Regions from separate parts of the Pseudomonas palmensis genome, predicted to be linked through region 1. Evidence: predicted binding sites of a transcription regulator. Region 1 holds the regulator's gene; each other region holds the start of a gene.
What was found. The regulator FliA, encoded in region 1, starts transcription of late flagellar genes. The targets are predictions, from matches to a motif close to CTAAAGTTTNNNNNNNNNNNGCCGNTAA.
Positions count from the first base shown of each region.

Region 2: a site for FliA is predicted at 6,237-6,264, ahead of ACPRTJ_RS01105 (methyl-accepting chemotaxis protein). Genes of this name have one in related genera too.
Region 3: a site for FliA is predicted at 6,392-6,419, ahead of ACPRTJ_RS11020 (methyl-accepting chemotaxis protein). Genes of this name have one in related genera too.

Region 1 is NZ_CP187958.1:444,511-455,155, forward strand. Features, by position in the region: gene ACPRTJ_RS01960 (CheW domain-containing protein) at 1-443, opposite strand, end outside; gene ACPRTJ_RS01965 (ParA family protein) at 443-1,231, opposite strand; gene motD (flagellar motor protein MotD) at 1,275-2,162, opposite strand; gene ACPRTJ_RS01975 (flagellar motor protein) at 2,166-2,906, opposite strand; gene ACPRTJ_RS01980 (protein-glutamate methylesterase/protein-glutamine glutaminase) at 2,906-4,027, opposite strand; gene ACPRTJ_RS01985 (chemotaxis protein CheA) at 4,073-6,304, opposite strand; gene ACPRTJ_RS01990 (protein phosphatase CheZ) at 6,317-7,105, opposite strand; gene ACPRTJ_RS01995 (chemotaxis response regulator CheY) at 7,126-7,500, opposite strand; gene fliA (RNA polymerase sigma factor FliA) at 7,605-8,345, opposite strand; gene fleN (flagellar synthesis regulator FleN) at 8,342-9,175, opposite strand; gene flhF (flagellar biosynthesis protein FlhF) at 9,295-10,605, opposite strand; gene flhA (flagellar biosynthesis protein FlhA) at 10,617-10,645, opposite strand, start outside.
Region 2 is NZ_CP187958.1:198,787-209,431, forward strand. Features, by position in the region: gene ACPRTJ_RS01085 (ABC transporter substrate-binding protein) at 1-536, shown strand, start outside; gene ACPRTJ_RS01090 (ATP-binding protein) at 533-2,458, shown strand; gene fabA (3-hydroxyacyl-[acyl-carrier-protein] dehydratase FabA) at 2,664-3,179, shown strand; gene fabB (beta-ketoacyl-ACP synthase I) at 3,191-4,411, shown strand; gene ACPRTJ_RS01105 (methyl-accepting chemotaxis protein) at 4,553-6,178, opposite strand; gene ACPRTJ_RS01110 (DUF3859 domain-containing protein) at 6,319-6,783, opposite strand; gene ACPRTJ_RS01115 (amidohydrolase family protein) at 6,844-7,848, opposite strand; gene ACPRTJ_RS01120 (pirin family protein) at 7,962-8,822, shown strand; gene ACPRTJ_RS01125 (dienelactone hydrolase family protein) at 8,883-9,608, opposite strand; gene htpG (molecular chaperone HtpG) at 9,665-10,645, opposite strand, start outside.
Region 3 is NZ_CP187958.1:2,396,009-2,406,653, forward strand. Features, by position in the region: gene rep (DNA helicase Rep) at 1-1,892, opposite strand, end outside; gene ACPRTJ_RS11005 (putative bifunctional diguanylate cyclase/phosphodiesterase) at 2,158-3,822, shown strand; gene ACPRTJ_RS11010 (NorM family multidrug efflux MATE transporter) at 3,882-5,267, opposite strand; gene ACPRTJ_RS11015 (LysR substrate-binding domain-containing protein) at 5,418-6,362, shown strand; gene ACPRTJ_RS11020 (methyl-accepting chemotaxis protein) at 6,515-8,500, shown strand; gene hglS (2-oxoadipate dioxygenase/decarboxylase HglS) at 8,563-9,963, opposite strand; gene ACPRTJ_RS11030 (LysR family transcriptional regulator) at 10,059-10,645, opposite strand, start outside.

The DNA.
Region 1 (10,645 bases):
GGCTCGGCGGCCCAGGCCGGGCGACCGTCGCCCGTCAACGGCGGCACCGGCTGGTCCGGTGCTGCGGGCAGGTGCACCTGCACCAGCGGCTCGACCGGGGTCGGCACGTCGGCGATGACCGGGGCGACCACCGGGGCCGCCTCCACCACCTTGGCCACCACCGGTGGCGCCATCACCGGCATTACCAGCCGCGTCGGTTCGGCGAATACCGGCGCTGCGGTCTTGAGCCGGGCGTCACGGGCCTGTTCTTCGAGCACTGCTGCCTGGAACTCGTCGATCGCTTCAGGCGCCGTGACGACCACCGGGGCCGGGGCCACTGCGACGCGTTCGGCCACCGCCAGGGGCAATGGCTGCAGCTCTTCGGTGGCCTCCTGCAACAGGCCGTCCAGGTACGACTGCAAGGCCAGTTGAGGCTTTATGGTGACCTGCTGCGGGCTGTTCATCAGGCCACCTGCGCAACGGCATTCTGCGCCAGCAGATGCTTGAGCAATGCCCGGTAGGCAATCACGCCACGGCTCCTGCCATCGAACTGCGACGGCGTGAGCCCGGCACGGCTGGCGTCGCGCAGGCGCGTATCGACTGGAATGTAGCCCTGCCAGATGGTCTCGGGATAAGCGTCGCGCAGCACCCGCAGGGTGCCCATCGAGGCCTGGGTACGGCGGTCGAACAGGGTCGGCACGATGTGGTACGGCAAGGCCTGCTTGCGCGAGCGATTGACCATGCTCAGCGTGCTGACCATGCGTTCGAGGCCTTTCACCGCCAGGTATTCGGTCTGCACCGGGATCACCAGTTGCTGGCTGGCTGCCAGCGCATTGACCATCAGAACGCCCAGCAACGGCGGGCTGTCGATGATCGCGTAGTCGAAATCCTGCCACAGCTGCGCCAGACTCTTGGCGATCACCAGGCCCAGGCCACTCTGGCCCGGTGACTGACGCTCGAGCACCGCCAGGGCGGTGCTGGAAGGCAGCAGCGAGATGCGCTCGTCGCTGGTGGGCAGCAACAGCTGACCCGGCAGCCCTTCGGGCACCGTGCCCTTGTGCAGGAACAGGTCGTAGCTGCTGTGCTCGAGGGTGTCCGGGTTGTGACCGAAGTAGCTGGTCATGGACCCGTGCGGGTCGAGGTCGACCACGACCACGCGCTTGCCCGCCTCGGCCAGCAGGCCGGCCAGGGCGATGGATGTGGTGGTCTTGCCGACACCACCTTTTTGATTGGCTACTGCCCAGACTCTCATTGCGCTGCTTCCTCCCGGTCGGGTCGGACCCTGCCGGGATCGATTAAAGGGTCGACGACGGGGAATTGACGGGATTGCGCCCGGCCGTCGGTGCTACGGCTGGCGGTGCAGTTTGTGTGCCAGCACGCTTGAGCGCCGCATCGGGTGTGGCATTGGCGCTGCCGGTACCGGTCAGGCTGCGGCGCACCTCCAGATTGCGCGAGATCACCAGCACCACCCTGCGGTTCTGCGCGCGCCCTTCAGGGCTGGCATTGCTGGCGATGGGCTGGAACTCGCCGTAGCCCACAGAAGCCATGCGTGCCGGGTTGACCCCTTCCATCGCCAGCAGGCGCACGATGCTCGCCGCCCGTGCCGACGACAGCTCCCAGTTGGTCGGGTACTGCGCCGTGCGGATCGGCTGGTCATCGGTGAAGCCTTCGACGTGCACCGGGTTGGCGAACGGCTTGATGATGTGCGCCACCTTGTCGATGATGTCGAACGCCTTGTCGCTGGGCATGGCATCGCCACTGCCGAACAACAGGGAGGAATTGAGCTCGATCTCGATCCACAGTTCGTTGCCGCGCACGGTCATCTGGTCGGACTTGATCAGGTCGCCAAAGGCATCGCGCACATCGTCGGCGATGGTCTGCAGCGGGTCGCTGGAGCTTTGCCCCAGGCCCGCATCGACCTGCTCGCTGTCCTTGATCAGCGGTTCGGCCGGCTTGACGCTGAGGGGGCGCTCGTCGCCTATCGGAATCGGCTTCATGCTGCGCTCGGGGTCGTTGAACACGCCGATCAGCGCCTGCGAGATGACCTTGTACTTGCCCTCGTTGATCGAGGAAATCGAATACATGACCACGAAGAAGGCGAACAGCAAGGTGATGAAGTCGGCATACGACACCAGCCAGCGTTCGTGGTTTTCATGTTCCTCGGGTTGACGACGACGGGCCATGGCTTACTCCATGAAGCCCTGAAGCTTCAGTTCGATTGAACGTGGGTTCTCGCCTTCGGCAATCGACAGCAAGCCTTCCAGGAGCATTTCGCGATAGCGCGACTGGCGCATGGCCAGGGCCTTGAGCTTGTTGGCGATCGGCAACAGGATCAGGTTGGCACTGGCCACGCCGTAGATGGTGGCCACGAACGCCACCGCGATACCGCTGCCCAGCTGGGTCGGGTCGGCCAGGTTGCCCATCACGTGGATCAGGCCCATCACCGCGCCGATGATGCCGATGGTCGGCGCATAGCCGCCCATGCTCTCGAACACCTTGGCGGCCTGGATGTCACGGCTTTCCTGGGTGTAGAAATCCACCTCGAGGATGCTGCGGATGGCTTCGGGCTCGGCGCCGTCGACCAGCAGCTGCAGGCCCTTGCGGGCATACGGGTCGGGCTCGGCATCGGCCACGCCCTCAAGGCCCAGCAGGCCTTCCTTGCGTGCGGTGAGGCTCCAGTTGACCACCCGGTCGATACCGCCGGCCAGGTCGACCCGCGGCGGGAAGAGGATCCAGCGCACGATCTGCAGGGCGCGCTTGAACGCGCTCATGGGGGCCTGCAGCAGCGAGGCCGCCAGCGTCCCGCCGATCACGATCAGCGCCGCCGGGCCATTGATCAGCGCCGACAGATGGCCGCCTTCGAGGTAGTTGCCGCCAACGATGGCGACGAACGCCAGGATGATCCCGATAAGGCTCAACACGTCCATCAGATGCACGCCTCTACCAGGTGCCGGCCGATCTCGTCCAGGCCGTACACCGCATCGGCCAGGTTGGCCTTGGCAATGGCCATGGGCATGCCATAGATCACGCAGCTGGCTTCGTCCTGGGCCCACACCTGGCTGCCGCCCTGCTTGAGCAGGCGCGCGCCTTCGCGGCCATCGGCGCCCATGCCGGTCAGCACCACGGCCAGCACCTTGTCGCCATACGACTTGGCCGCCGAACCGAAGGTGATGTCCACGCAGGGCTTGTAGTTGAGGCGTTCGTCACCTGGCAGTATCTTCACCGTGCCGCGCCCGTCGACCATCATCTGCTTGCCGCCCGGTGCCAGCAGGGCCAGGCCGGGGCGCAGCACGTCGCCGTCCTCGGCTTCCTTGACGCTGATGCGGCACAGCTTGTCCAGGCGCTCGGCAAAGGCCTTGGTGAAGGCCGCCGGCATGTGCTGGATCAGCACGATCGGCGCCGGGAAGTTGGCCGGCAGCTGGGTCAGCACGCGCTGCAGCGCCACCGGGCCACCGGTGGAGGTACCGATGGCCAGCAGCTTGTAGGCCTTGCGCTTGGGCGCTGGCGAGCTGGGTGCAGCGGCCCGCGCAGGGGCTTGCGGGGCAACCGGGGCGGCGCGCATGGACGCTGCCGGGGCGCTGCTGCCGGCGCTGTGCGACGGTGCAGGCGCTGCCGCCGGTGCCGGGCTGGCATAGCTGCTGAAACGGCGGTTGCTGCGCGAAATGGTATGCACCTTTTCGCACAGCATCTGCTTGACCTTCTCGGGGTTGCGCGAGATGTCCTCGAAGTTCTTCGGCAGGTAGTCCACCGCACCGGCGTCCAGTGCGTCGAGGGTGACGCGGGCGCCTTCGTGGGTGAGCGAGGAGAACATCAGTACAGGCGTGGGGCAGCGCTGCATGATATGGCGCACGGCGGTGATGCCATCCATCATGGGCATTTCATAGTCCATGGTGATGACGTCGGGCTTGAGCGACAGCGCCTGATCGATCGCTTCCTTGCCGTTGGTCGCGGTACCGACCACCTGGATAGTCGGGTCCGCTGAAAGAATTTCCGAGACACGGCGGCGGAAAAAACCGGAATCATCCACCACCAGGACCTTGACTACCATAAACACTCCATTACGGTGCGCGGCCACCTGGCCACGCCACCGGGATCAGATACGCCGAGCGGCGTAACGCTTGAGCATGCTCGGCACGTCGAGGATCAGCGCAATGCGCCCGTCACCGGTAATGGTGGCGCCCGACATGCCCGGGGTGCCCTGCAGCATCTTGCCCAACGGCTTGATGACCACCTCTTCCTGGCCCACCAGCTGGTCGACCACGAAGCCGATGCGCTGGGTACCCACCGACAGGATCACCACGTGGCCTTCACGCTGCTCCTCGTGGGCTGCCGAGCTGACCAGCCAGCGCTTGAGGTAGAACAGCGGCAAGGCCTTGTCACGCACGATCACCACTTCCTGGCCGTCGACCACGTTGGTGCGCGACAGGTCCAGGTGGAAAATCTCGTTGACGTTCACCAGCGGGAAGGCGAAGGCCTGGTTGCCGAGCATCACCATCAGGGTCGGCATGATCGCCAGGGTCAGCGGCACCTTGATGACGATCTTCGAGCCCTGGCCCTTGGTCGAGTAGATGTTGATCGAGCCGTTGAGCTGGGAAATCTTGGTCTTGACCACGTCCATGCCCACGCCGCGACCGGACACGTCGGAGATCTCGGTCTTGGTCGAGAAGCCCGGGGCGAAGATCAGGTTGTAGCAGTCGCTTTCGCTGAGGCGATCGGCGGCGTCCTTGTCCATCACCCCGCGCTTGACCGCAATGGCGCGCAGGACATTGGCATCCATGCCCTTGCCGTCATCGGAGATCGACAGCAGGATGTGGTCGCCTTCCTGTTCGGCAGCGAGGATCACCTTGCCATTGCGCGACTTGCCGGCGGCTTCGCGCTCTTCCGGGGTTTCCACGCCATGGTCGACGGCGTTGCGCACCAAGTGCACCAGCGGGTCGGCCAGGGCCTCGACGAGGTTCTTGTCCAGGTCGGTCTCTTCGCCGACCAGCTCCAGGTTGATCTCTTTCTTGAGCTGGCGGGCCAGGTCGCGAACCAGACGCGGGAAGCGCCCGAAGACCTTCTTGATCGGCTGCATGCGGGTCTTCATCACCGCGGTCTGCAGGTCGGCGGTTACCACGTCCAGGTTCGAGACGGCCTTGGACATGGCTTCATCGCCGCTGTTCAGGCCCAGGCGCACCAGGCGGTTACGCACCAGCACCAGTTCGCCGACCATGTTCATGATCTCGTCCAGGCGCGCGGTGTCGACCCGCACGGTGGTCTCGGCCTCGCTGGCCGGATGCTTGTCGGCAGCGGGAGCCGCCTGACGGGCCGGCGCGGGGGCGGGTGCCTTGGCCGGTGCCGGTGCAGCGGCTGCCGCTGCGGGCTTGGCCGCCGGCTTGGCCGCAACCGTCGCCGCAGCAGCAGGCGCGCTGGCAGCGCCAGCGCCGCTGACGGCGTCGGGCGCGAACTTGCCCTTGCCGTGCAACTCGTCGAGCAGGGCCTCGAATTCGTGTTCGGAAATATGGTCACCCGCCGCTGCGGGTGCGGCAGCGGCCGGTGCGGCGGCCGCTACAGCGCCGGGCAGTGCATCGGCGGCAAAGGTGCCCTTGCCGTGCAACTGGTCCAGCAGTGCTTCGAATTCATCGTCGGTGATGTCACCGCTGGGCGCCGCGTCCGCGCCAGGTGCAGCAGCAGATGCCGCCGCCACGCTGTCGGGGGCGAACTGGCCCTTGCCATGCAACTGGTCCAGCAACGACTCGAACTCGGCGTCGGTGATTTCATCGCTGGCAGCGTCCACGGCCACCGGCTCGGGCGCCTCGGCCTGGGCCTTGGCGGCATTGAGCGAGTCGAGCAACTGCTCGAACTCGCTGTCGGTGATATCACCCCCGCTCGCCTCGGCCTCAGGCTCCGGCTCGGCAACCGCCGCCACCGGCGCAGGCGCCGCCGCTTCGGCACCGGCAGGTTCGGCCAGGCGCGCCAGGGCGGCCAGCAGTTCCGGAGTGGCTGCGGTGATGTCGGTGCGCTCGCGCACCTGGCCGAACATGCTGTTGACGGTGTCCAGGGCTTCCAGGACCACGTCCATCAGTTCGGCGTCCACACGTCGTTCGCCCTTGCGCAGGATGTCGAAGACGTTTTCGGCGATGTGGCAGCACTCCACCAGCTCATTGAGCTGGAGGAAGCCGGCGCCCCCTTTTACAGTGTGAAAACCGCGAAAAATTGCATTGAGCAGGTCGGCATCATCCGGGCGGCTTTCCAGCTCGACCAGTTGCTCGGACAGTTGCTCAAGAATTTCGCCGGCTTCTACCAGAAAATCCTGGAGGATTTCTTCATCGGCGCCGAAGCTCATTAAACGTGCTCCCTAAAAACCCAGGCTGGACAGCAGATCGTCGACATCGTCCTGACCGGACACAACGTCTTCACGTTTATCGGCATGAATCTGTGGTCCTTCACCCCGAGTCGGATGTTTTTCTTGATCTTTTTCGGCACGCAGCTGGTCGTGGTCATGCTCGATGCCGGCGAACCGGTCGACCTGACTCGCCATCAACACGAGCTTCAGAAGATTGCTTTCTACTTCGGTGACCAGTGCCGTGACGCGCTTGATCACCTGGCCGGTCAGGTCTTGGTAGTCCTGAGCCAGAAGAATGTCGTTGAGATGGCCGGCGACCTTGCGGTTGCCCTCGGCGCTGTGCGTCAGGAAACTGTCGACGCGCTTGACCAGCTCGCGAAACTCCGGAGCCTCGACTTCGCGGCGCATGAAGCGCTGCCAGTCGCCACTCAGGCTGGCCGCCTCGGCACTGAGGTCGTTGAGTACCGGCGTGCTTGCCTCCACCAGGTCCATGGTGCGGTTGGCAGCGCCCTCGGTCAGCTTGACCACGTACGACAGGCGTTCGGTGGCGTCGGTAATCTGCGAGACTTCCTCGGCCTGCGGCATGTGCGGATCGATCTGGAAACTGACGATCGCACTGTGCAGCTCGCGGGTAAGCTTGCCGACTTCCTGGTACAGGCCAAGGTCACGGGTCTGGTTCAGCTGATGGATCAGTTGCACCGCGTCGCCGAACCTGCCTTTTTCAAGGCTGCTGACCAGCTCCTGGGCATGTTTCTTCAGAGTCGACTCGAAGTCGTCCAAAGATGATCTTTTTTGCTCCATAAGCGCCCCCGTGGCGTACCTCAGCTATTGACGCGCTCGAAGATCTTTTCGATCTTTTCTTTCAGCACCTGGGCGGTGAACGGTTTGACCACATAGCCGTTGACGCCCGCCTGGGCGGCTTCGATGATCTGTTCGCGTTTGGCTTCGGCCGTCACCATCAGCACCGGCAGGTGCTTGAGGCGTTCATCCAGACGTACCTTGCGCAGCAGGTCGATACCGGACATGCCGGGCATGTTCCAGTCGGTCACCAGGAAATCGAAGTGACCGCTTTCGAGCATCGGCAACGCGGTGTTGCCGTCGTCGGCTTCCTGGGTATTGGTGAAGCCCAGGTCACGCAACAGGTTCTTGATGATCCGCCGCATCGTCGAAAAATCGTCGACGATGAGGATTTTCATGTCTTTGTTCAATTAGACCTCCAAGCAGTCTTTAACGCGCTCAGCGCTGAACGCGCATTCAATCAATTCGGGCACTACATTTCACGACTGTATGGAACGGCTGCTCAACGCGCCCGCCATTCCCCCAGGCGACCGCGCAAGCGTGCGGCGCACTGGCTGTGCAACTGGCTGACACGCGACTCGCTGACCCCCAGCACCTCGCCGATTTCCTTGAGGTTCAGCTCTTCGTCGTAGTACAGCGCCAGCACCAGGCGCTCGCGCTCGGGCAGGTTGGCGATTGCATCCGCCAGGGCTGCCTGAAAGCGCTCGTCTTCCAGATCGCGCGATGGCTCGAGCTGGGCACTGGCGCCGTCCTCGTGCAGGCCTTCATGTTCGCCGTCCTGCAACAGGTCGTCGAAACTGAACAGGCGACTGCCCAAGGTATCGTTCAAAATCCCGTAATAATCATCGAGACTCAATTGAAGTTCGGCAGCAACCTCGTGATCTTTAGCATCACGACCGGTTTTTGCTTCAATTGCACGAATCGCGTCACTCACCATGCGGGTATTGCGGTGTACCGAACGCGGCGCCCAATCCCCCTTGCGCACCTCGTCGAGCATGGCCCCACGGATGCGGATACCGGCATAGGTCTCGAAACTGGCACCCTTGCTGGAGTCGTACTTGTTGGAGACCTCGAGCAGCCCGATCATGCCGGCCTGGATCAGGTCTTCCACCTGCACACTGGCTGGCAGACGCGCCAGCAGGTGATAGGCAATGCGCTTGACCAAGGGTGCGTACCGCTCGATCAGCTCGTACTGGGCATCACGCGAAGCCTTGCTGTACATCCGATAGCCGCTTGCACTCATAGCACTGGTCCCGCACTGGTCGGTTGCACCAGCCGTTCGACGAAGAACTCCAGATGACCACGCGGGTTGGCAGGCAACGGCCAGCTATCGACCTTCTGAGCAATGGCCTTGAAGGCCAGCGCGCACTTGGAACGCGGAAAGGCTTCGTAGACTGCTCGCTGCTTCTGCACTGCCTTGCGGACACATTCGTCGTAGGGCACAGCACCGACGTATTGTAAGGCGACATCCAGGAAGCGATCCGTGACCTTGGTCAATTTGGCGAACAGATTGCGACCTTCCTGAGGGCTTTGTGCCATGTTGGCCAGCACCCGGAAACGGTTCATGCCGTAATCGCGGTTCAGCAGCTTGATCAGGGCATAGGCGTCAGTGATGGACGTGGGCTCGTCGCACACCACCAGCAGCACTTCCTGGGCCGCGCGCACGAAGCTGACGACCGAATCGCCGATGCCGGCCGCGGTGTCGATGACCAGCACGTCGAGGTTGTCGCCGATCTCGCTGAACGCCTGGATCAGCCCGGCATGCTGGGCCGGCGCCAGGTGCACCATGCTCTGGGTGCCGGAGGCCGCAGGCACGATGCGTACCCCGCCAGGCCCCGGCAGCAGCACGTCGCGCAGCTCGCAGCGGCCCTCGATGACATCGGCCAGCGTGCGTTTGGGGGTCAGGCCGAGCAAGACGTCGACGTTGGCCAGGCCCAGGTCGGCGTCCAGCAGCATGACCCGACGGCCAAGCTCAGCCAGCGCCAATGACAAGTTCACTGACACGTTGGTCTTGCCGACGCCACCTTTGCCGCCTGTCACGGCGATCACCTGTACGGGATGCATGCTGCCCATGTTTGTTCTTTACCTTGTCTTACTTAGACCGAGGCCACATGACTGGCTGCGCTTTCAACACCTGAAAAATGCCTGGCAGACCATTGATGTAGGTACTTTGCAACGTATACACATTTACCTCAGCCGACACGCTTGCCGTCGCTGTGGTACAGATCGGCGAACATGTCGGCCATGGCCTCTTCGCTGGGATCGTCCTGCATTTGTACACTGACCGCGCGACTGACCAGATGGTGCCGGCGCGGCAAGTGCAGATCGTCCGGAATGCGCGGCCCATCGGTCAGATAGGCCACCGGCAACTCATGCGTGATGGCCAGGCTCAGCACCTCGCCCAGGCACGCCGTTTCGTCGAGCTTGGTCAGGATGCAACCGGCCAGCCCGCAGCGCTTGTAGCTGTGGTAGGCAGCGGTCAGCACCTGCTTCTGGCTGGTGGTGGCCAGCACCAGGTAATTCTTGGCCTGGATGCCGCGCCCGGCCAGGGTTTCGAGCTGCATGCGCAGTGCCGGGTCGCTGGCCTGCAGGCCGGCGGTATCGATCAGCACCACGCGCTTGCGCAGCAGAGGGTCCAGGGCCTGGGCCAGCGACTGGCCGGGGTCGACGTGGGTCACCGACACATTCAGGATGCGCCCCAGGGTCTTGAGTTGTTCCTGGGCGCCGATGCGAAAGCTGTCCATGCTCACCAGCGCGATGTTCTGCGCGCCGTACTTGAGCACATAGCGCGCCGCCAGCTTGGCCAGGGTGGTGGTCTTGCCCATGCCGGCCGGGCCGACCATGGCGATCACGCCGCCCTCTTCGATCGGCTCGATTTCCGGCACCTGGATCATGCGGGCCAGGTGCGCCAGCAGCATGCGCCAGGCCTGGCGGGGCTCTTCGATGTCGGCAGTGATGTCCAGCACCTCGCGGGCCAGCGGCCCGGCGATGCCGATGCGCTGCAGGCGGCGCCAGAGGTTGGCCTGGTGCGGCTTGCTGCCCTGCAGCTGGGTCCAGGCCAGCGAGCCGAGCTGCACTTCGAGCAGCTCGCGCAGGCCCGAGAGCTCCGAACGCATGGAATCGAACAGACGCTGATCGACCGGCGCCGGGGCTGCTGCCTGAGGCCGCACGGGGGCCTCGACCTGCGGCTCTACCAGCGGCTCGGAGGCGGTCAGCGGCAGGCCGGCGAACAACTGGCGGTTGCCCTCCTCGCCTTCGACCCGGCTGCTGAGCTCGGCCTGCGCGGTGACGATGCGCGACTGGGTCTTGCGCAGTTCGTCCTCGAGCTCGACGTTCGGCACCCGCGGCGCAAGCGCGGACAGCTTGTAGTCCAGCGCCGCCGTCAGCTCGACACCGCCAGCAATCCGTCGGTTGCCGATGATGGCGGCCTCTGCCCCCAGCTCATCACGAACCAGCTTCATGGCCTGACGCATATCAGCGGCGAAAAAACGCTTAACTTGCATATCCCACTACCTCAGCCGTTGGGGCCTACTGTGGCAACGA
Region 2 (10,645 bases), 250 kb from region 1:
CACCGCCCGCGCGTCAGTTGCGCCTGGCCCACTACCTGCTGCCCCAGGCCAGGCGCATTGGTGTGCTATATACCGAGAACAGCCGGTTCCTGCTCGACGAGCTGCGCCAGGCGGCCAAGGCGCTGCGCCTTGAGATCATCGCCCAGGCCTGGCCCGACCCGCGTGACAATCGGCCGCTGCAGGCCGTGCTCAAAAACAGCGATGTGCTACTGGGCCTGGACGACCCACTGCTGTACAACGCCACCACGGCCAAGCACCTGCTGCTGAGCAGCTATGCACGCCAGGTCCCGCTGATCGGTCCGAATGCCGGGTTCGTGCGCGCCGGCGGGCTGGCCAGTACCCTGAGCGACCAGCATGACTGGCTGGCGGTGCTCGACCGCCTGCTCGACCAGCCGCCGGCGGCCTGGCCGCGGACGTTGTACCCCGAGCGATTTCGCGTGGCCGGCAACCAGCAGGTGGCCCGAGCCCTGGGCATCGAGGCGATAGACCCGGTGGCCGCACAGCAGGCCGTGGCCGCAGGAGAGAAGCACCGATGAAAAAACTGACCTGGGACATCAGTACCCGCACCCAGATCATCAGCCTGGGGCCGGCCCTGCTGCTGACGTTGCTGCTGATCAGCTTCTTCACCTTCGTGCGCATCCAGGACTTGCGCCAGGAGCTCAACCATACCGGCCAGCTGATCGCCAACCAGCTGGCACCGGCCTCGGAATACGGGGTCATTTCGGGCAATGACGAAGTGCTCGAGAGCCTGATGCGCGCCACCCTGACCATCCCGCATGTGCGCTTTCTCGAAGTGCAGGACAGCGAAAACCACATCCTGGTGTATGTCGAGCAGGCCGACGAGCACGAGAACCGCCCCCAGCAGGTCGAGGTGTTCCAGGCGCCTATCCGCCTGCAGCGGATCTTTCTGGACAGCGATTTCCTGCACAACGGTGGCTCGGCCTCGACCCGCAAGGACGATTACCTGGGCCGGGTGATCGTGGGCATGTCCGATGACGCCTTCAACCAGCGCCAGCAGGAAATCGTGATCAAGGCCGCGATCCTGGCCCTGTTCGCCCTGCTGTTCACCTTCATCCTCGCACGGCGCCTGGCGCGCAGCCTGTCGCGTCCGATCAGCGACATGGGGCACGCGGTCAAGGCCATCCAGAAAGGCGACTTCAATGCGCCGCTGCCGGTGGTCGACGACAGCGAGCTGGGCCACCTGGCCCGCCACATCAACAACCTGGCCAGCGGCCTGGCACAGGCCAGCCACGAGCAGCAACAGGCCATCGCCCAGCTGATCCAGGCCCGCGAGGAAGCGGAACAGGCGAACAAGGCCAAGTCGGACTTCCTGGCGATGATGAGCCACGAGCTGCGCACCCCCATGAACGGGGTGCTGGGCATGCTGCAACTGCTGCAGACCACCGCGCTGAGCGAAGAACAGAGCGAGTACGCGGCCGTGGCCAGCGAGTCCACCGGCCATCTGCTCAAGGTGATCAACGACATCCTCGACTTCTCGCGGATCGAGCGCACGACGCTGGAGCTGGAGCACATCGAGTTCAACCTGGCCGAGCTGCTGGGCAGTTGCACGCAGTCGTTCCAGCATGTCGCCCAGCAGCGCGGATTGCTGCTGCTGGCGCCACTGCCGCCGGGCATGGAACAGTTGCGCGTGGCCGGCGACCCGACCCGCATCCGCCAGGTGCTGGTGAACCTGATCGGCAACGCGCTGAAGTTCACCGAACACGGCAGCGTGCAGATCGAACCGCGCTGGCAGGTACTGGACCGACAACTGATCTGGTTCACCTGTGCGGTGCGCGATACCGGCATCGGTATCGACAGCGAGCGCCTGGAAACCATGTTCGTTGCCTTCCAGCAGGCCGACAGTTCTATTTCACGACGTTACGGCGGTACCGGCCTGGGGCTGTCTATCGCCCGCACCCTGACCGAGCGCATGGGCGGCACGCTGCGTGCCGAAAGCCGTGAAGGCAGGGGCTCGACCTTTACCCTGGAAATGCCGCTGGCACTATGCATGCAGCAGAACCCCACGCTGCCTGCGCCCAGGGCCGACAACAGTGACCCTGGCCAGGGCCGGCGCATCCTGCTGGTGGAGGACAACCCGGTGAACCAGGCCGTGACCCAGGCCATGCTGCGCAGCCTGGGGTTCGAGGTGTGCGTGGCCGCCGATGGCGCCCAGGCAGTGGCGCTGGCCAGCCGCCAGCGCTTTGCCGCCACGCTGATGGATTGCCGCCTGCCGGTCATCGATGGCTACGAGGCCACCCGGCGCATCCGCCAGATCCCCCATGCCGCAGCCATGCCGATCATCGCCCTGACTGCCAACGCGCTGCAGGGCGATCGCGAACGCTGCCTGGCCGCCGGCATGAACGACTACCTGACCAAGCCGTTCAAACGCATTGATCTGCAGCAGATTCTGCAACGCTGGCTGCCCGCACAGGCATCTGTGACTGGCGATAAATGCTAAAGTGCGGCAGTCTTACAGACTGAACCGGGCCCTTGCCGGGCTTGTCATAAAAATTTCAGTGCACAAGTGTACATCTTCGTCCCCTGTGCTGTGACTTTCACTACAACGCAATAGTCTATGTGTAGGCTGCCGCCCCAAGCCTGAGGCTTTTGGGTCGGTCGGGAAGATCTACCCCGTGCCGCACGGTGACTATTGAGGAGCTCGCATGACCAAACAAAACGCCTTTACCCGGGAAGACCTGCTGCGCTGCAGTCGCGGTGAGCTGTTCGGCCCAGGTAACGCGCAACTGCCCGCCCCTAACATGCTGATGGTGGATCGCATCACGCACATCAGCCAAGAGGGTGGCAAGTACGGCAAAGGTGAGTTGGTCGCCGAGCTGGATATCAGTCCAGACCTGTGGTTCTTCGCCTGCCATTTCGAAGGCGACCCGGTGATGCCAGGCTGCCTGGGCCTGGATGCCATGTGGCAGCTGGTCGGATTCTTCCTGGGCTGGCAAGGCCTGCCAGGCCGTGGCCGGGCCCTGGGTTCGGGCGAAGTGAAGTTCTTCGGTCAGGTACTGCCGACCGCCAAGAAAGTCACCTATAACATCCACATCAAGCGCGTCCTGAAAGGCAAGCTGAACATGGCCATCGCCGATGGCTCGGTCAGCGTCGACGGCCGCGAGATCTACACCGCCGAAGGCCTTCGGGTCGGTGTATTTACCTCCACTGAAAATTTCTAAGGGTTATTCGCATGCGCCGCGTCGTAATCACAGGTCTGGGCATCGTATCGTGCCTGGGCAATGACAAAGAGACCGTCTCCGAAAACCTGCGTAAAAGCCGTCCGGGCATCCGTTTCAACCCGGAATACAAGGAAATGGGGCTGCGCAGCCAGGTTTCCGGCTCCATCGACCTCAACCTCGAAGAGCTGATCGACCGCAAGGTCTATCGCTTCGTCGGTCACGCTGCCGCCTACGCCTACCTGGCGATGCAGGACGCGATCAAGGACTCGGGCCTGAGCGAAGAGCAGGTGTCCAACCCGCGCACCGGTCTGATCGCCGGTTCCGGCGGCGCCTCGACCCTGAACCAGATGGAAGCGCTGGACATCCTGCGCGAAAAAGGCGTCAAGCGCGTCGGCCCATACCGCGTTACCCGCACCATGAGCAGCACCGTGTCGGCGTGCCTGGCCACCCCGTTCAAGATCAAGGGCCTGAACTACTCCATCGCCTCGGCGTGCGCCACCAGCGCGCACTGCATCGGTACCGCGATGGAACAGATCCAGATGGGCAAGCAGGACGTGGTGTTCGCCGGTGGCGGTGAAGAAGAGCACTGGAGCCAGTCGTTCCTGTTCGACGCCATGGGCGCACTGTCCAGCAAGCGCAACGACACCCCGGAAAAAGCCTCGCGCGCCTACGATGCCGACCGTGACGGTTTCGTCATCGCCGGCGGTGGCGGCATGGTAGTGGTCGAGGAGCTGGAGCACGCTCTGGCCCGTGGCGCGAAGATCTACGCCGAAATCGTTGGCTACGGCGCGACCTCCGACGGTTACGACATGGTTGCCCCAAGTGGCGAAGGCGCGATCCGCTGCATGCAGCAGGCGCTGTCCACCGTCGACACCCCGATCGACTACCTGAACACCCACGGCACCTCGACCCCGGTCGGTGACGTTGCCGAAATGAAGGGTGTGCGTGAAGTGTTCGGCGACAAGGCCCCGGCCATCAGCTCCACCAAGAGCCTGTCGGGCCACTCGCTGGGCGCTGCCGGCGTTCACGAGGCGATCTACTGCATGCTGATGATGGAAGGCAACTTCATTGCCGGCTCCGCCAACATCGACGAGCTGGACCCGGAAGTGGCCGACCTGCCAGTTCTGCGCGAAACCCGCGAAAATGCCAAGATCGACACCGTGATGAGCAACAGCTTCGGTTTCGGCGGCACCAATGCCACCCTGGTGCTCAAGCGCTGGGCTGGCAAGTAAGCAAGGGCTCGCCCCTGCTGTAGAAACGCCCCGACAGGTTCGGGGCGTTTTTGTTTGCGGCTTTCGGGGCAATTGGCCGGCAAGGCCGGCTCCTGCAGGGCACGCGATGCCTGTAGGGGCCGGCCTTGCCGGCCAAAGGCGTTACACCGAAAACCTGCCCACCAGCGTATTGAGCTCGATGGCCAGCTGCGACAACGCCTGGCTCGCCGCGCTGGTCTGGTTGGCCCCCGCCGAGCTCTGCAGCGCCAGGTCGCGGATGTTGGTCAGGTTGCGGTCCACCTCCCGCGCCACCTGTGCCTGCTGCTCGGACGCACTGGCGATCACCAGGTTGCGCTCGTTGATCAGGCTGATGGCCGTGGCAATCTCTTCCAGCGCCGTACCCGCCGCATGCGCGCCATCCAGGGTGCCCTGGGCACGCTGGTTGGTCTGCTGCATGCCCTCCACCGCCCGGTCGGTACCCTCCTGGATGCCACCGATCATCTGTTCGATTTCCCGTGTCGACTGCTGGGTACGATGGGCCAGTGCCCGTACCTCGTCGGCCACCACTGCAAAACCGCGCCCGGCGTCCCCCGCCCGCGCCGCCTCGATGGCCGCGTTCAGGGCCAGCAGGTTGGTCTGCTCGGCGATCGAACCGATCACATCCAGCACCTTGGTGATGCCGTGCACCTGCTCGGCCAACTGCCCGACTTCCGCGGCATTGGCGGTAACGCCATCGGCCAGCGCCTCGATCGACGCTACCGTGAGGCGCACCTGCTCGCGCCCCTGACGGGCAATGCGATCGGACTCGGTCGAGGCCTGGGAGGTGGCCACCGCATTGCTCGCCACCTCTTCCACCGCGGCGGTCATCTGGTTCACGGCGGTGGCGGCCTGCTCGATTTCCTGGGTCTGCTGGTGCAGGCCGCGGGTAGCGTCCTCGGTCACTGCGCTGAGCTCTTCGGACGCCGAGGCCAGCTGGTTGGACGAATCGGAAATACGCCCGATGGTATCGCGCAGGCTCTGCTGCATCTGCTTGAGGGCCGCCTGCAAGCGCGCCGGCTCGTCACTGCCCTCCACGTTGATCTGCGGGGTCAGGTCGCCGGTGGCGACCACCTCGGCCACCTGCAGCGATTGCGCCAGCGGGCGCACGATACTGCGGGTCAAGGTCAGCGCCAGCACCACGGTGAGCACCAGTGCGGCCACCAGCAGGCCAACCACCCACACGCGGGCACGCTCATACACCGTGCCGGCAAGCTCGGTGGCCATGTTGGCGTGATGGTTGTTGAGGGCGATCAGCTCGTTGAGGGTGGTGGTGAGCTGATCGGCCAGCTGGTTCATCTCACCGTTGACCAGCGCCACCGCCTCCGTTGTCTGGCCCTGCAGGGCCATCTGCACTACCCGTGCCTGATAGCTCAGGTACTGCTGCTCGAGCTTGAGGTAGCGGTCGAACAGCGCCTGCTCCTCGGGCAATGCAATCAGGGCCTGGTAGCGTTGCTGTTCCTTGCCCAGCTCGCCCTTGATCTGCTCGATGCGTGAATGGGTCTGCTGCTGCGCGGCGTTGTCGCTGTTGAGCAGCAGGCGCAGGGTCAGCGCCCGTATCCGGAACATGTCCTGGCTGATCTGCCCCACCGAGATCACACTGGGCAGCCAGTTGCTGTCGACCTGTTCGGACTGCTGGCGCATGCTGCTCATCTGCAGGAGCGAGAAGGCCCCCAATGCAAACACCAGCAACGCTACCAGACCAAACCCCAGACCTGCCCGCGGCGCAATGTTCAAACGTCTCAAGCTCATCTTCCGGTTCCCTCCAAAAGCGCTGCATCGGTCATGCAGCTGACGTGCTTATTAGAAGGTATCGGCCCTTGAGATTTTTGCGTAAGACGAAAAAGTGATATCAAAACGCCTTGTCATTGCGAGCGCAGGCGGCGCATGCCTCATTGCACGATGAAGCGCTGCTCGGCCAGCAGGCGGTCCCCCTGGAACACCATGAAGTGCCACTGGCCCGGTACCACTTCGTGGTGCTCGGTAAATTCATAGGCCATGACATCCTGCGCGGCCCCCGGTACCAGCTTCTGCACCACCTCGAACTTGTCATGGCGCTGGCCGTCGGGGGTGATCACCCCGGGGGTCAGGTACAGCAGCGTCAGGGGCGTGTCTTCGGCCACCTTGCCTTCAAGGCGATAGCGCAGGCCGAATTTGCTGCCAAGACGGGCCGGCACTCGGTCGGTGTGCTCCAGGGTCTGGCTGGTCTGGGTCAATACCCGTTCACCGGGCTGGAAGTCCTGGTGGCGGGTCTGGAACACGCCGTACTCCACCGGCCCCTGCACCCGCACCTCTGCACCGGCCACCGCACTCACCAGCATCAGCGCGGCCATGGCGCCCAAACGACTCTTCGACATACTGCTCTCCATCAGGTTGATGGCGGCAGGCTATGGGGCTTGCATGACAGGCTGATGACATCAGCGTGACCTGGGCAGTACCGCGAGAAAGTTGTCCTTGGCCACCTTGTGCGCCACGGCCTCGGGCAAGGCATCCAGGAACCGGTCGAACCCGTGCAGTTGCTCGCCCAGGCTGGCGAAGCGGCCGACCACATCGGAACCGAGCATGAAACGTTCGGGGAAGCGCTCCACCAGCGCAACCCATTCGGGCCGTGGCACGCCCTTGTCGTCCAGCAGGTAGGGTTCGAGCACGCTCCACGACAGGTCGATGTACAGGTTCGAATAACGCTCGAGCATGCGCGTCAGGGTCGGCAGCAGAAAGTCCAGCTGGGTCTGGTGGCGGTGAATCTCCATGCTGGTGCCGGCGTGGGCCCAGATGAAACGGGTATCGGGGTGCTCGCGCAGGGGCTGCTCGATCTCTTCCAGGTACAGTGGGTTGCGTTCGCGCTTGGAGGTGATGTTGGAGTGGATCAGCACCGGCATGTCGTGCCTGGCCGCCAGCTGATAGATGAGGCCCAGCGCTTCGTTGTTGGCCCGTGGCGTGTCGCCGCTGGTCAACGCCGTCAGGTCGTCGTGGCGGGTGAATACTTCGCCGATGCCCTGCCACAAGCCGGGAAACAGCTCGAGCATGCGCTCGATATGGGTGGCCGCGTTCTTGTCCACCGGGTTGAAGCCGGTCAGAAACGGGTGAAAGCGCTGGCGCTGCTGCTCGGGCAACTGTTGCAGCGCCGCTGCCACATAGATGTCGGTGGCGCTGTACCAGTAGGCTGCGGCATCATCGCCGGCGTAGTAGCGCGGGCGCTTGGGCTCGTCTTCATGCCATTTCTTGGCCACCGCCACACCCGAGATCATCGACTGATCGATACGCGCCGCATCCATGGCCTTGAGCAACTCGTCCATGCCGGCGCTTTCCTGGAAGAAATCGACATAATGCAGGTGCGCGTCGCTGTAGCGGTACTCCCGCGCCTGGGCCATGCCCGACAGCGTCACCGACAGCAACAGGCACCCCAGCGTCCTGGCCCACATCGCAATCCCCTTGTGCAATTGACCCAGGGTAGACCTGCCGCCGGGCGCAACGGTTCAGCCCGGGCACCTGGCAGGTTATGCTTCCAATTATTTCCATCGCCCTGGTGCCCCTGATGAACCCTCCCCTGGTAATCCGCCCGCGCGCCGAATCCGTCGAAGGCCAATCCATCCTGCGCCCGCTGCCTTCGGCACGGCGGCGCAGCGTCGGGCCGTTCGTGTTCTTCGATCACATGCTGGCGACCGACTACCCGCCCGGGCGTGGCATGGACATTCGCCAGCACCCGCACATCGGCCTGTCCACCCTCACCTACCTGTTCGAAGGCCAGTTGCAGCACAAGGACAGCCTGGGCTCGGATCAGCGCGTGAGTGCCGGCGAGGTGAGCTGGATGACCGCCGGCAGCGCCGTGGCGCATATCGAGCGCACCCCGCCGGAGCTGCTGGGTCAGCCCAAGCGCCTGCACGGGCTGCAGGTGTGGCTGGCCTCGCCGAAGGATCACGAACAGGGGCCGGGGCACTACAGCCATCACCCGGCGGCCAGCTTGCCGAGCAGCGATGCGCTGGGGGTGAGTATCCGCATGATCGCGGGCATGGGGTTTTGCCTGACCTCGCCAGTGCCGGTGTTGTCAGCGACCCTGTATGCCGAGGTGCGCATGCAGGCGGCGAGCACGCTGCTGATTCCCGCCGAACACGCTGAACGGGCGGTTTATGTACTCGACGGTGAGGCGAGCCTTGATGATCAGCCACTGGAGCCGTGCAGCCTGGTGGTGCTGCCCGAAGGCGAAGCGATGAGCCTGTACGCCGACAGCGAATGCCACCTGGTGATCATTGGCGGCGACGCACTGGACGGGCCGCGGCGGATGAACTGGAACTTCGTCGCCAGTGACCCGGCGCTGATCGAGCAGGCACGGGCACGCTGGGCGGCCGGGGATTGGCCGGTGGTACCGGGCGAGATCGGGCGAATCGAGTTGCCTTGAGATTCGCCGGCAAGGCCGGCTCCTACAGAGGCAGGAGCGGGCTTGCCAGCGAAGAGGCCATCAGGCCTGGAACACTTCCCGCAGCAGGGTGTGCATCGCCTGGAACGCGCGCTTGGACGTCCTGGCGTCGTACTTCATCTTGCCTGGCACGTTCGCTGCGGGGTCGGTGAACGAATGCACCGCGCCTCCGTAGCTCACCAGCTGCCAGTCAGCCTTGGCCGCATCCATCTCGGCCTCGAAGGCAGGCAGTTGCTCGCGCGGCACGAGCGGGTCGGCTGCACCGTGCAACACCAGCAACGCTGCCGACACCTTGCCCTCCTGGGCCGGCAGCGGCGTGTCCAGCGTACCGTGGAACGACACCGCAGCGCGCAGACGCTGGTCTTCACGGGCCAGCTCCAGTGCGCAGCAACCGCCGAAGCAGAAGCCGAAGGTGGCCAGCTTGCCCGGCGCAAGCACTGCCTTCGATTGCCCCAGCAACTGATCCAGCGCCGCCTTCATGCGTTTGCGCAGCTCGACCCGATCATTTTTCAGCGGCATCATCGCCGCCCCCGCTTCATCCATGTTGGATGGGCGCAGCGTCTGCCCATACAGGTCAGCCAGCAGCACCACATAGCCCTGGGCCGCCACCTCCCTGGCAATGCGCTCGGCGCCCTCGCCGATGCCCATCCAGTTCGGCGCCATCACCAGGCCCGGCTGTTCCTTTGCGCCGTGGGTATACACCAGGCGGCTTTCGTACACCTTGCCGTCAAGCTTGTACACCAGCGACTCGATCGTCACGTTGCTCATGAACCCCTCCTTGCACAATGAAAAAAGCCCGCCGAAGCGGGCTTTCCTGCAACTGCTTACGCCGACAGTTCGACCAGCAGCTTGTTCAGTCGACGCACATACGCCGCCGGATCCTTGAGGCTGTCGCCCGCCGCCAGGGCGGCCTGATCGAAGAGGATATGCGAGAAGTCGGCGAAACGGTCTTCGCTCTGCTCGTTGTCCAGCTTCTCGATCAGCGGGTGACCCGGGTTGAATTCGAAGATCGGCTTGGAGTCCGGCACCTTCTGCCCGCTGGCTTCGAGGATCTGGCGCATCTGCAGGCCCATGTCCTGTTCACCAATGGCCAGGATCGCCGGCGAATCGGTCAGGCGGTGCGACACGCGCACTTCGCTGACGGTATCGCCCAGCGCGGCTTTCAGACGCTCGACCAGGCCTTCCTTGTCCTTGGCCACTTCTTCCTGAGCCTTCTTGTCCTCCTCGGAGTCCAGCTTGCCCAGGTCCAGGTCGCCACGGGCCACGTCGACGAAGCCCTTGCCGTCGAACTCGCTCAGGTAGCTCATCAGCCACTCGTCGATGCGGTCGGTCAGCAGCAGCACTTCGATGCCTTTCTTGCGGAAGACTTCCAGGTGCGGGCTGTTGCGTACCTGCGCGTAGGACTCGCCGGTGAGGAAGTAGATCTTGTCCTGACCTTCCTTGGCACGTGCCAGGTAGTCGGCCAGGGACACGCTCTGCTCGCCGCTGTCGTCGTGGGTGGAGGCAAAGCGCAGCAGGCCGGCGATCTTCTCCTTGTTGGCGAAGTCTTCCGCCGGGCCTTCCTTGAGCACCTGGCCGAAGTTCTTCCAGAAGCCCTTGTACTGCTCAGGCTCGTTCTTGGCCAGCTTCTCGAGCATGTCCAGCACGCGCTTGGTCAGCGCCGACTTCATCGAATCGATGATCGGGTCTTTCTGCAGAATCTCGCGCGACACGTTCAGCGACAGGTCGTTGGAGTCGACCACACCCTTGATGAAGCGCAGGTACAAAGGCAGGAACGATTCGGCCTGGTCCATCACGAACACGCG
Region 3 (10,645 bases), 2.0 Mb from region 1:
AGGAAGCGGCTTGGCGCGCAATCGATGATCTCGCCGTACTGCTTGCGCTTGGCGGCAAAGGTGAAGGCCAGGGTCTGGCGTGCGCGGGTGATGCCCACGTAGGCCAGGCGCCGCTCCTCCTCGATGGTGTCGGCCTCGATGCTGGAGCGGTGCGGGAGGATTTCCTCTTCCATGCCCATGATGAACACGTAGGGAAACTCCAGGCCCTTGGAGGCATGCAGCGTCATCATCTGCACGCCCTCGGCGCCTTCTTCCTCTTCCTGCTGGCGTTCGAGCATGTCGCGCAACACAAGCTTGCCGATGGCTTCCTCGATGGTCATGCCGCCTTCCTCGTCCTTCTCGAGGGTGTTTTTCAACGCCTCGATCAGGAACCAGACGTTGCCCATGCGAAAGTCCGCGGCCTTGTCACTGGAACTGTTGGTACGGATCCAGTTCTCGTAGTCGATGTCGGTCACCATGCTGCGCAGCGCGGCGATCGGGTCTTCCAGCGCGACCTGCTCGCGCACCTTGTCCATCCAGCGTTTGAAGCGCTGCAGGCGATCGGTGAAGCGGCTGTCCAGGTGCTCGCCCAGGCCCAGCTCCTCGCTGGCGGCATACATCGACACCTTGCGCTCGGTGGCGTAGTTGCCGAGTTTTTCCAGGGTGGTGGAGCCGATTTCGCGGCGCGGCACGTTGATCACGCGCAGGTAGGCGTTGTCGTCGTCCGGGTTCACCAGCAGGCGGAAGTAGGCCATCAGGTCTTTTACTTCCTGGCGGCCGAAGAAACTGTTACCGCCCGACAGGCGATAGGGGATCTGGTGGTGCTGCAGCTTCAGCTCGATCAGCTTGGCCTGGTAGTTGCCGCGGTAGAGGATGGCGAAGTCGCTGTACGGGCGGTCGGTACGCAGGTGCAGGCTGAGGATCTCCATGGCCACGCGCTCGGCCTCGGCTTCCTCGTTCTTGCAGCGGATCACGCGGATCTCGTCGCCGTGGCCCATCTCGCTCCACAGCTGCTTCTCGAAGGCGTGGGGGTTGTTGGAGATCAGCACGTTGGCGCAGCGCAGGATGCGGCTGGTGGAGCGGTAGTTCTGCTCCAGCATCACCACCTTCAGGGACGGGTAGTCGTCCTTGAGCAGCATCAGGTTTTCAGGGCGCGCGCCGCGCCAGGCATAGATCGACTGGTCGTCGTCACCCACCACGGTGAACTGGTTGCGCGTACCGATCAGCATCTTCACCAGCAGGTACTGGCTGGCGTTGGTGTCCTGGTATTCGTCCACCAGCAGGTAGCGCACCTTGTTCTGCCACTTCTGCAGAATGTCGGGGTGGTCCTGGAACAGCTTGACCGGCAGCAGGATCAAGTCGTCGAAGTCCACCGCGTTGAACGCCTTGAGCGTGCGCTGATAGTGCGCATACACGATGGCGGCGGTCTGCTCCTTGGGGTTGCGCGCGTTCTCCAGGGCCTCGGGCGGCAGGATCAGGTCGTTCTTCCAGGCGCCGATCATGTTCTTGATCTCGTCGACGCCATCGTCCCCGGAGTATTCCTTCTGCATGATGTCGGTCATCAGGGCCTTGACGTCGGTTTCGTCGAAAATCGAGAAACCCGGCTTGAAGCCCAGCCGTTCATGCTCCTTGCGAATGATGTTCAGGCCAAGGTTGTGGAAGGTCGATACCGTCAGGCCGCGCCCCTCGCCGCCGCGCAGCAGGGTGCCCACGCGCTCCTTCATCTCGCGCGCCGCCTTGTTGGTGAAGGTCATGGCCACGATGTACTGGGCACGGATGCCGCAGTTCTGGATCAGGTGGGCGATCTTGCGCGTGATCACGCTGGTCTTGCCGGAGCCAGCACCGGCGAGCACCAAAAGAGGGCCGCCGACGTAGCTCACGGCTTCCTGTTGCCGGGGGTTGAGTCGGGACATGACGTTAACCGGGGGTCGCTGAAAAATAGCCGGGCATTTTAGCAGGCGCAGAGCAATTGTGCCGCGACCGTCTGACAGTGTGACGTACCACGCGATCTTAATTTGCCGCTTTTGATACTTTCCCGCAGGATGCGTGGCGAAATACCGCGGGATCAGGACGAAGGAATGTCGTGAGTTAAAGTGAAAACCATTTACATTTGATGGTTCAGGATCGAGCATCCCGCCCACATCGTCATTGACCGCGTTCTCGTGCTAAGGAGCCAGCTTGTCTACGCTTGTCGAACCGTTGCGTCTGCTTCTGCTGGCGGACGGGCCGCACTGGGCCGTTGCCCTTGGTGAATGCCTGCTGCCGCTGGGCGGTGGCGCGGTGCTGGTGACCGCACCCGGCTGGGACGCGGTCGACAGCCTGTTCGCCCGCGACCGCAACGCGCTGGTGCTGGCCACCCCGGGCTTGCAGCCGGCGCCCGGGCGTTGCGACCTGCCCATGGTGCTGCTGCTGGAGCAGGAGCCGCCCGAGGCGCCGCCGGGTGTGAGCGACTGGCTGGTGTTCGAGCAGCTGAGCGGCGACATGCTGCGCCGCTGCCTGCGCCATGTGCGCGAGCGGGGTGTGCTCGAAGCCACCCTGCAGCGCCTGGCCGAGCAGGACCCGCTGACCGGCATTGCCAACCGCCAGGGTTTCCAGACCCTGCTGGCCGCGCGCCTGGCCGAAAACGACGGGCGCGGTGTGGCCCTCGGGCACCTGGACCTGGACAACTTCCGCCACGCCAACGATGCCCTCGGCCACCAGGCCGGTGACCGCCTGATCCTGCAGGTGGTCAGCCGGCTCAAGCGCCAGCTCGAGGCAGGCGATCAGGTGGCGCGCCTGGGCAGCGACGAATTCGCCCTGCTGATCGACACCCGGCGCGAGCCGCAGCGTGCCGAGTGGATGGCCGAGCGCATCACCGAGGCCCTGGCCGAACCCTACTGGATCGACGGCGAAAGCCTGCTGCTGGGGTGCAGCCTGGGCGTGGCGCATGCCCGTGCGCAGGCTGGTGCCGACCCGCTGATGTGGCACGCGCACATCGCCATGCAGCAGGCCAAGAGCACCCAGGGCTGCACCTTTCACATCTTCAACGAGCGCATCAACCGCAACGCACGCAGCCTGGCCGACCTGGAAAGCGAGCTGCGCCGAGGCCTGCGCCGCGACGAACTGGAACTGCACTACCAGCCACGCCTGGACCTGAGCGACGGGCGCATCGTCGGCCTGGAGGCACTGGTGCGCTGGCGCCACAGCGAGCGTGGCCTGCTGCCACCGAGCGAATTCGTGCCGCTGGCCGAGCAGAGCGGGCTGATCGTGCCGCTGGGGTACTGGGTGATCTCGCGTGCCCTGCGCGACATGCAGGCACTGCGCGAGCAGGGGCTGGCGCCATTGCACATGGCGGTCAACCTGTCATTTCGCCAGTTTCAGGACAGCCAGCTGCTGGCCACGCTGGGGCGGCTGATCGTCGAGCACGGGGTGGATGCGGGCTGGCTGGAGTTCGAACTGACCGAGACCGCAGTGATGCGGCGCAACGACCTGGTCAAGCAGACGATGGACGCGCTGGGACGCTTGGGGGTGCGGTTTTCGCTGGATGACTTCGGCACCGGCTTTTCGTCGTTCGTGCACCTGAACAGCCTGCCGATCGCCCTGCTCAAGGTCGACCGCAGCTTTGTCGGTGGCATGGAGCAGCGCGAAGAGAACCGCAAGCTGGTGCACGCCATGATCAACCTGGCGCACAACCTGAACCTGGAGGTGGTGGCCGAGGGCGTGGAGACCGAGGAACAGCTGGCGTTGCTGCGCAGCTTTGGCTGCGACCAGGTGCAGGGCTTTCTGATCAGCCGGCCGTTGCCGATCGAGCAACTGGTCGAGTATCTGGTGCAGGGGGCGGGGCAGGGCGCAGTGGCGCTGTAGCCCCCGTCGCCGGCATGCGCGAAACAGGGTAGGAGCCGGCCTTGCCGGCGAACAGGCCCTCAAGGTTGTACAGAAACCTGTGCCATCTGCGAACTGCCCAGCAACCGCCGCATCCGCCACTCGAACGCCACCGTCAGCCCGATTGCCGCACACGCCAACCCCAGCGCCAGCCCCCACCACACGCCTACCGCGCCGCCGCCCATGGGAAACGCGAACACCCACGCCGCCGGTGCGCCGATCAGCCAGTACCCGGCCAACCCCACCAGGAACGTGGTCTTGGCGTCCTTGAGCCCGCGAATCGAGCCCATCGCGATGGTCTGAATACCGTCGAACAGCTCGAACCACGCCGCCACCATCAACAGGCTCACCGCCACCCGGATCACATCGGCGAAGGCCGGGTCCTGGCGGTCCAGAAACAGCCCCACCAGCGCCTCGGGCATCAGCCAGAACAGCAGCGAGAAACCGAGCATCATCGCCGCGCCAAAACCGATGCCCACGCGCCCGGCCTGACGCGCCGCCAGCAGGCGGTCGGCGCCGTAATGCAGGCCCACACGCATGGTCACCGCGTATGACAGGCCCGCCGGGATCATGAACGCGGTCGAGACGATCTGCAGGGCGATCTGGTGCGCGCCCAGGTCGGTGGTGCCCATGGTGCCGATGCACAGCGCTGCGAAGGCAAACAGCCCGACCTCCACGGTGTAGGTGCCACCAATCGGCAGGCCCAGGCGCCACAGCTCGCGCAACGCCGGCAGGTGCGGGCGGCTCAGGCCCTGGCGTATCGGGAAGTCCGCGTAGGCCGGGTGGCGGCGGATGTACAGCGCCAGTGCGATGGCCATGGCATTGGCCACCAGCGCGGTCACCAGGCCGATGCCCATCAGGCCCAGCTTCGGCAGGCCGAACATGCCTTCGATCAAGGCGTAGTTGAGCAGGAAATTGACCACGGTGCCGACCAGGCTGATCACCATCACCGGCGTCGAACGCCCCAGTGCACTGGTGAACCCGCGCAACGCCATGAAGCTCAGGTAGCCGGGCAGGGCCAGCGGCAGCACCAGCAGGAACTGGCTGGCAAAAGCCACGTTGCCAGGTGTCTGGCCCAGCATCAGCAGCACCGGCGACAGGTTCCACAGCACCAGCGCGGCGACGATGGCCATGCCCCAGGCCAGCCATAGCCCGGCCTGGGTCAGGCGCGTGGCACCGGGGTTGTCGCCCGCACCCTGGCGAATTGCGACCAGAGTACCGACGGCGGCAATCACCCCCAGGCAGAAGATCGACACGAAGGAATAGCTGGCCGCGCCCAACCCGCCACCAGCCAGGGCCTCGGGGCTGATTTTGGCCATCATCAGGGTGTCGGTGAGCAGCATCAGCATGTGCGCCAACTGCGAGGCGATCAGCGGCCCGGCCAGCCGTAGCAATGCCTTGAGTTCGGTAACGGGCGCAGCCTGCATGATGCAGCTCCTGAAAAGGGAAGGGTGAGCCGTGGATTCTCGGCCTTTGCGGGCCATTGCACAAAAGGATAAAAACGATCATTGGCATGATTAAAACTCATGTGAGTATGATTCGTGCCAACCCGTATTTCATTGCTGGAGCACGCCCGCATGTCACGCCGTTTACCGCCTCTCTACGCCTTGCGGGCGTTCGAGGCCGCTGCCAGGCACAGTTCGTTCACCCGTGCCGCCGATGAGTTATCGATAACCCAGAGTGCGGTCAGCCGGCACATCCGCACGCTGGAAGAGCACTTCGCCTGCCGGCTGTTTCTGCGCAATGGCCGCACCCTGCAGTTGAGCGAGGCGGCGCGCCTGCTGTTGCCCGGTGTGCGCGAGGGTTTCGCCGCACTTGAGCGTGCCTGCAACACCCTGCACAGCGAAGATGGGGTGATCCGCATGAAGGCCCCTTCGACCCTGACCATGCGCTGGCTGCTGGCGCGCCTGAGCCGTTTTCGCCACTTGCAGCCGGGCAACGAGGTGCAGCTCACCAGTGCCTGGATGGACGTCGACCATGTGGATTTCAACCATGAACCCTTCGATTGCGCAGTGCTGTTGGGCGACGGGCATTTTCCGCCGGACTGGGAAGTCAGCCCGCTGTTCCCTGAACTGCTGATACCGGTGGGTGCGCCCGCGCTGCTTGATCAGACGCCCTGGGACGTGGAGCAGTTGAAGGCCTGCGAACTGCTGCATCCCACGCCCGACAAGCGCGACTGGCGCAGCTGGCTGGCGCAGATGGGGCTGACCGAACAGGTCTCGCTCAAGGGCGGCCAGGTGTTCGATACCCTCGAGCTGGGCATGATCGCTGCCGCGCGAGGGTATGGTGTGTCGATGGGGGACTTGCTGATGGTGGCCGAGGATGTCGCCCAGCGGCGCCTGAGCCTGCCCTGGCCGACGGCGGTGGCCAGCGGCCTGAATTACTACCTAGTGTGGCCACGCACGCGTCCCGGTGGCGAGCGTCTGCGCCGGCTCAGCGACTTCCTGCAGGGCGAGGCCCGTGCGATGGACCTGCCCAAGGTGCAGATACTGGGGGCAAATGAGCCCAACATCGGCGATTGAACGTTTGCGCAGAATATCCCTGTGATGCACTCAAGTAATCGATGACGCCGCCGAATCAGTGGGGTCGAGAGCCGCAACCAGAATGGCTCACTTCCCCATGCCGACGGTGCAGCGTGATCAGGATGATCCGGCCCCCATTGCCAGGAGCTTCCATGTCCCAACCCCGTGCCCGAATTGCCTCGCAACTCGGTATTGCCCTGGCCGCCGTGCTGGCGGTCGTCATTACCGGCAGTACGCTGTTTGCCCTGCGCTCGCTCGACAGCGCCAACCTGATCACCCGCCAGGAACACCTGGCCAGCGAGGCGCGGCTGCTCGCCGACCAGCTCGACACGTTCCACAGCACCTTGCGCGAGAGTACCCAGCGCCTCAGTGGCCTGTTCGAAAAACGCTTTGCCGGCGGGCTGCGGCTTGCCTCCGACCAGTCACTCAGCGTGGCTGGAGTGGCCACGCCGGCGCTGTACCTGGCGGACCATGCGCTGAACAACGATTTTCGCGAGGTTGACGACTTTCGCCAGATGACGGCGGGTGTTGCCACCGTGTTCGTGCGCAGCGGTGAGGACTTCATTCGTATCAGCACATCGCTGACCAAGCAGGACGGCAGCCGCGCCATCGGCACTCAGCTCGATCACCAGCACCCGGCCTACGCGCGGCTGATGGCCGGGCAGCCCTACGTGGGGCGTGCCGTGCTGTTCGAGCGCTCGTACATGACCCAGTACACACCGGTGCGTGACGTGTCGGGTCGGGTCATCGCGGTCCTGTTCGTCGGCTTCGACTATACCGACGCGCAGAACGCCCAGTTCGACAACCTCCGGCGCTTCCGTATCGGCCAGACGGGGTCGCTGGCGCTGCTGGACGAACAGCAACACTGGTTGGTGGCGCCGGCAGGTGTCAGCGACACGGCACTGGCTGCCCACCAACTGGGCGGGTTTGCCGCGCATGCAGGGGAAGGGCGCTTCTGGAACGATGGGGTCGAAACCCTCTATAGCGTGGCCATGCCCTTTGCCGACGGCCCGTGGACAGTACTGGCAAGCATGCCCAAGGCCGAGATTCGTGCCGTGACCTGGAGCGTGGGCGCAAGGTTGGCCATTGGCAGCCTGCTGGCCATGATGCTGGCGGTGGGCGCCACCCTGTGGCTGCTGCGCCGCAAGCTGCGGCCGCTGGCCGACCTGGTGCGTCAGGCCCAGGCCCTGGGCGCGGGCGACCTGAGTGCCCGCCTGGCGGTGGCCAGCCACGACGAAATCGGCCAACTGGCACGCAGTTTCAATCAGATGAGCGAAGCGCTGGCGAGCACTGTGCTGCACATTCGTGATGCCTCGCAGCAGGTCAGCCAGCGTGCCCAGGCGCTGGCGGGGCTGTCGTCGGGTGCTTGCGAGGGCATGGAGCAGCAGTCGGGCGAAATCACCAGCATGGCCGGTGCAGTCGAGGAGTTCAGCGCCACCTCCCTGAACATCGCTGACAACATGGGCAGCACCGAACGCATGGCCCAGGACAACGCGCAGCAGACGCGCATTGGCCGTGCGTCGATGGACGAAGCGTCCACCTCGTTGCAGCAGATCGCGCAAGCGTTGGGCAGCACCGCGACAGTGATCGATACCCTTGGGGTGCGCTCGAAGGAGATTGGCGGCATTGTCGGCACCATCACCTCGATTGCCGAGCGGACCAACCTGCTGGCGCTGAACGCGGCCATCGAGGCGGCACGGGCGGGCGAGCAGGGGCGCGGGTTCGCCGTGGTGGCGGACGAGGTGCGCAACCTGGCGGCGCGCACCCGCGAAGCCACCGACGAGATCTCCGGCATGATCGCCAGCATTCAGCAGGAGACCGGCAACGCCATCAGCACCATGGAGCAGGGCAACCGCTTGATGGAGGACGGCTTGCAACGCAATGCCAAGGTCGCCGAGGCCTTGGCGCGCATCGACGAGCAGAGCCGGGCGGCGGGGCAGCAGTTTGCCGCGATCACCACCGCGACTCAGGAGCAGAGCAGCACGGCGACGTTGCTGAGCAGCAACTTGCAGAGTATTGCGCTGGCCAACAGCGAGCAGCGCGAGGTGGCAGCCAACCTGGCGGCTACGGCGCGGGAGCTGGAGGGCTTGGCGGGGCAGCTGCGGGCAGAAGTGGGGCGGTTTGAGGTGGGGCATTGAGGGCCCCTTCGCCGGCAAGGCCGGCTCCTGCAGTGTAGGAGCCGACCTTGCCGGCGAAGCTGTTAAATCAGCCCAGGCAGGTTCAACGCCTGCGCACACGCTGCCAGCGAGCGCCGCTCGCTCTCGGCATACAGCGCCAGCTCATCCTGCACCGATTTGCCCAGCGCCTGCTCGAACGCGTCGCGGTTGGCATTGCTGCCGTACTCGCTCTGCGCGCCTTCGCCCAGGTTGGACTGGAAGATCCCCGCCGCACTCACCGGCAGGAAGTCCTCGTAGACCAGGGCTTCGAAGTGCACATGCCCGGCTTCGATCAACGCGTTCAGCGAGGTCGGCCGCTGCGCCTGGTCGCGGGCACTCAGGCCGGCTTCGGTCGGGAAGTAGCGGAAGTACGCCAGCCCCTGCTCGCGCATCTGCGCCAGGTCGTCCGGGAAGGCTTCGAAACGCTTGCCCAGCAGGCTCATGTAGCGCTCGGCATTGGCCTCGGCCGGCACGCCGCCCAGGTCGGCCCGCGCTGCGTCCAGCAACTGGTCATACAGCACGCGACCCTTGGGGGTCAGCGCCGCGCCGCGTTGCTCGATCTCGCCGAAGCGTGCGGTATGGCTGCCCCCTTCGCTGCCCTGCTGGTCGGTGAATGCCACGCGCTCCTGCAAGGCCTTGAAGCTGGTCTGACGCAACAGGATCGGGCAACGACGCGGTGGCGGGCCCTCGATCACGGCCTTGGGCGGAATGCCCTTAGCCGGCATGCCGACCTGGATCGCATCGATGTCCAGGGTGCGCGGCGTCAGGTGGTTGATGTGCGGGCCCTTGAAGGCCACCACATCGGCGATCAGGCGGTGCTGGTCGTGCAGTTGCTGGTACTGCTCGGCCGTGACCGTCGCGTCGTGGTGCCAGCGGAAGGTGTGCAGTGCTTCATTGACGAACGCCTCGGCGTCGGCGGCATTCAGGCCTGCGTCGGCTTCGAACTGGGCAATCAGCTGCAAGGCACGCGGGGTGAAGATCTGCCGCTTGGCCAGGATCGATGCGGCCAGCTCGCGCAGGGCCGGGTTGTCGATCAGCTCCAGGCGCAGCAGCGAGGTGAACACGCGGAACGGGCTGATGTGCAGCGACTGCTCGTGCACCGCGCGAAACGCGGTGGAGTGCACCGGTACGCCGGCCGAGCTGAGGTCGTAGTAGCCCACCGGGTACATGCCCATCACCGCGAACAGGCGGCCGATGGTCGCCAGTTCCTGGGCGGTGCCGACGCGGATGGCGCCGTGGCGTTCCTGGTCCAGGCGTTCGATCTCGCCGGTCCAGCGTAGCGCCTCGGCCACCTTGGGCTGCTGGGTCATCACCTGTTGATTGATCTCGCTCACCAGTTCCAGCAGGGTGCCGTAGAGCGGCACCTCCTGCTTGTACATGAGCGACATGGCCGCGGAAAACTGCGCGCGAATGCTGTCCGGGCTGACGAAATCTTGAGCGGGCATCGAAAGCTTCCTGGTGGTAAAAGTCACCCTTACATGAAAGCGAGGAATGCAGGCCGGGCACAAGCGAAAAAAATTCGAGGGATCATTCCTGTAATTCAGGACCTCGGCGCGGTCGCCTGTTCACGGATCCATTCCACCAGGCTGCGCACCTTGGGTACCTCGGCGGCATGCTCGGCGAACGCCACAAAGTACGCGCCGCTGCTGCGCATCGCGTAGGGCCACGGTATCACCAGCTTGCCCTCGGCCAGTTCCTGCTCCACCAGATAGCGCGGCACCAGCGCCACGCCGCAGCCCGATAACGCGGCGCCCACGCACATATAGAAGGTATCGAAGCGCGGGCCGTGGTAGCTGTTGGCCGAGTGCAGGCCCTGTTCCAGAAACCACTCGTGCCAGGCCTCCGGGCGCGAGGTGCTTTGCAGCAACACGCGCTCGGCCAGCTCGCCGGCCTCGGTCAGGGTATGCCCCTGCAGCAGTTCCGGGGCGCACACCGGCACAACCTCGTCGCCGAACAGCTCGATGCACGTGGCCCCCGGCCAGGTGCCCTGGCCATAGAAGAACACCACGTCGGCGGTGTTCTGCAGCAGGGCGAAAGGCTCCATCTCGTTGCAGATATCCAGGTGTATATTCGGGTAGCGCTTGCCGAAGCCCTTCAGGTGCGGGATCAGCCAGCGCACGCCGAAGC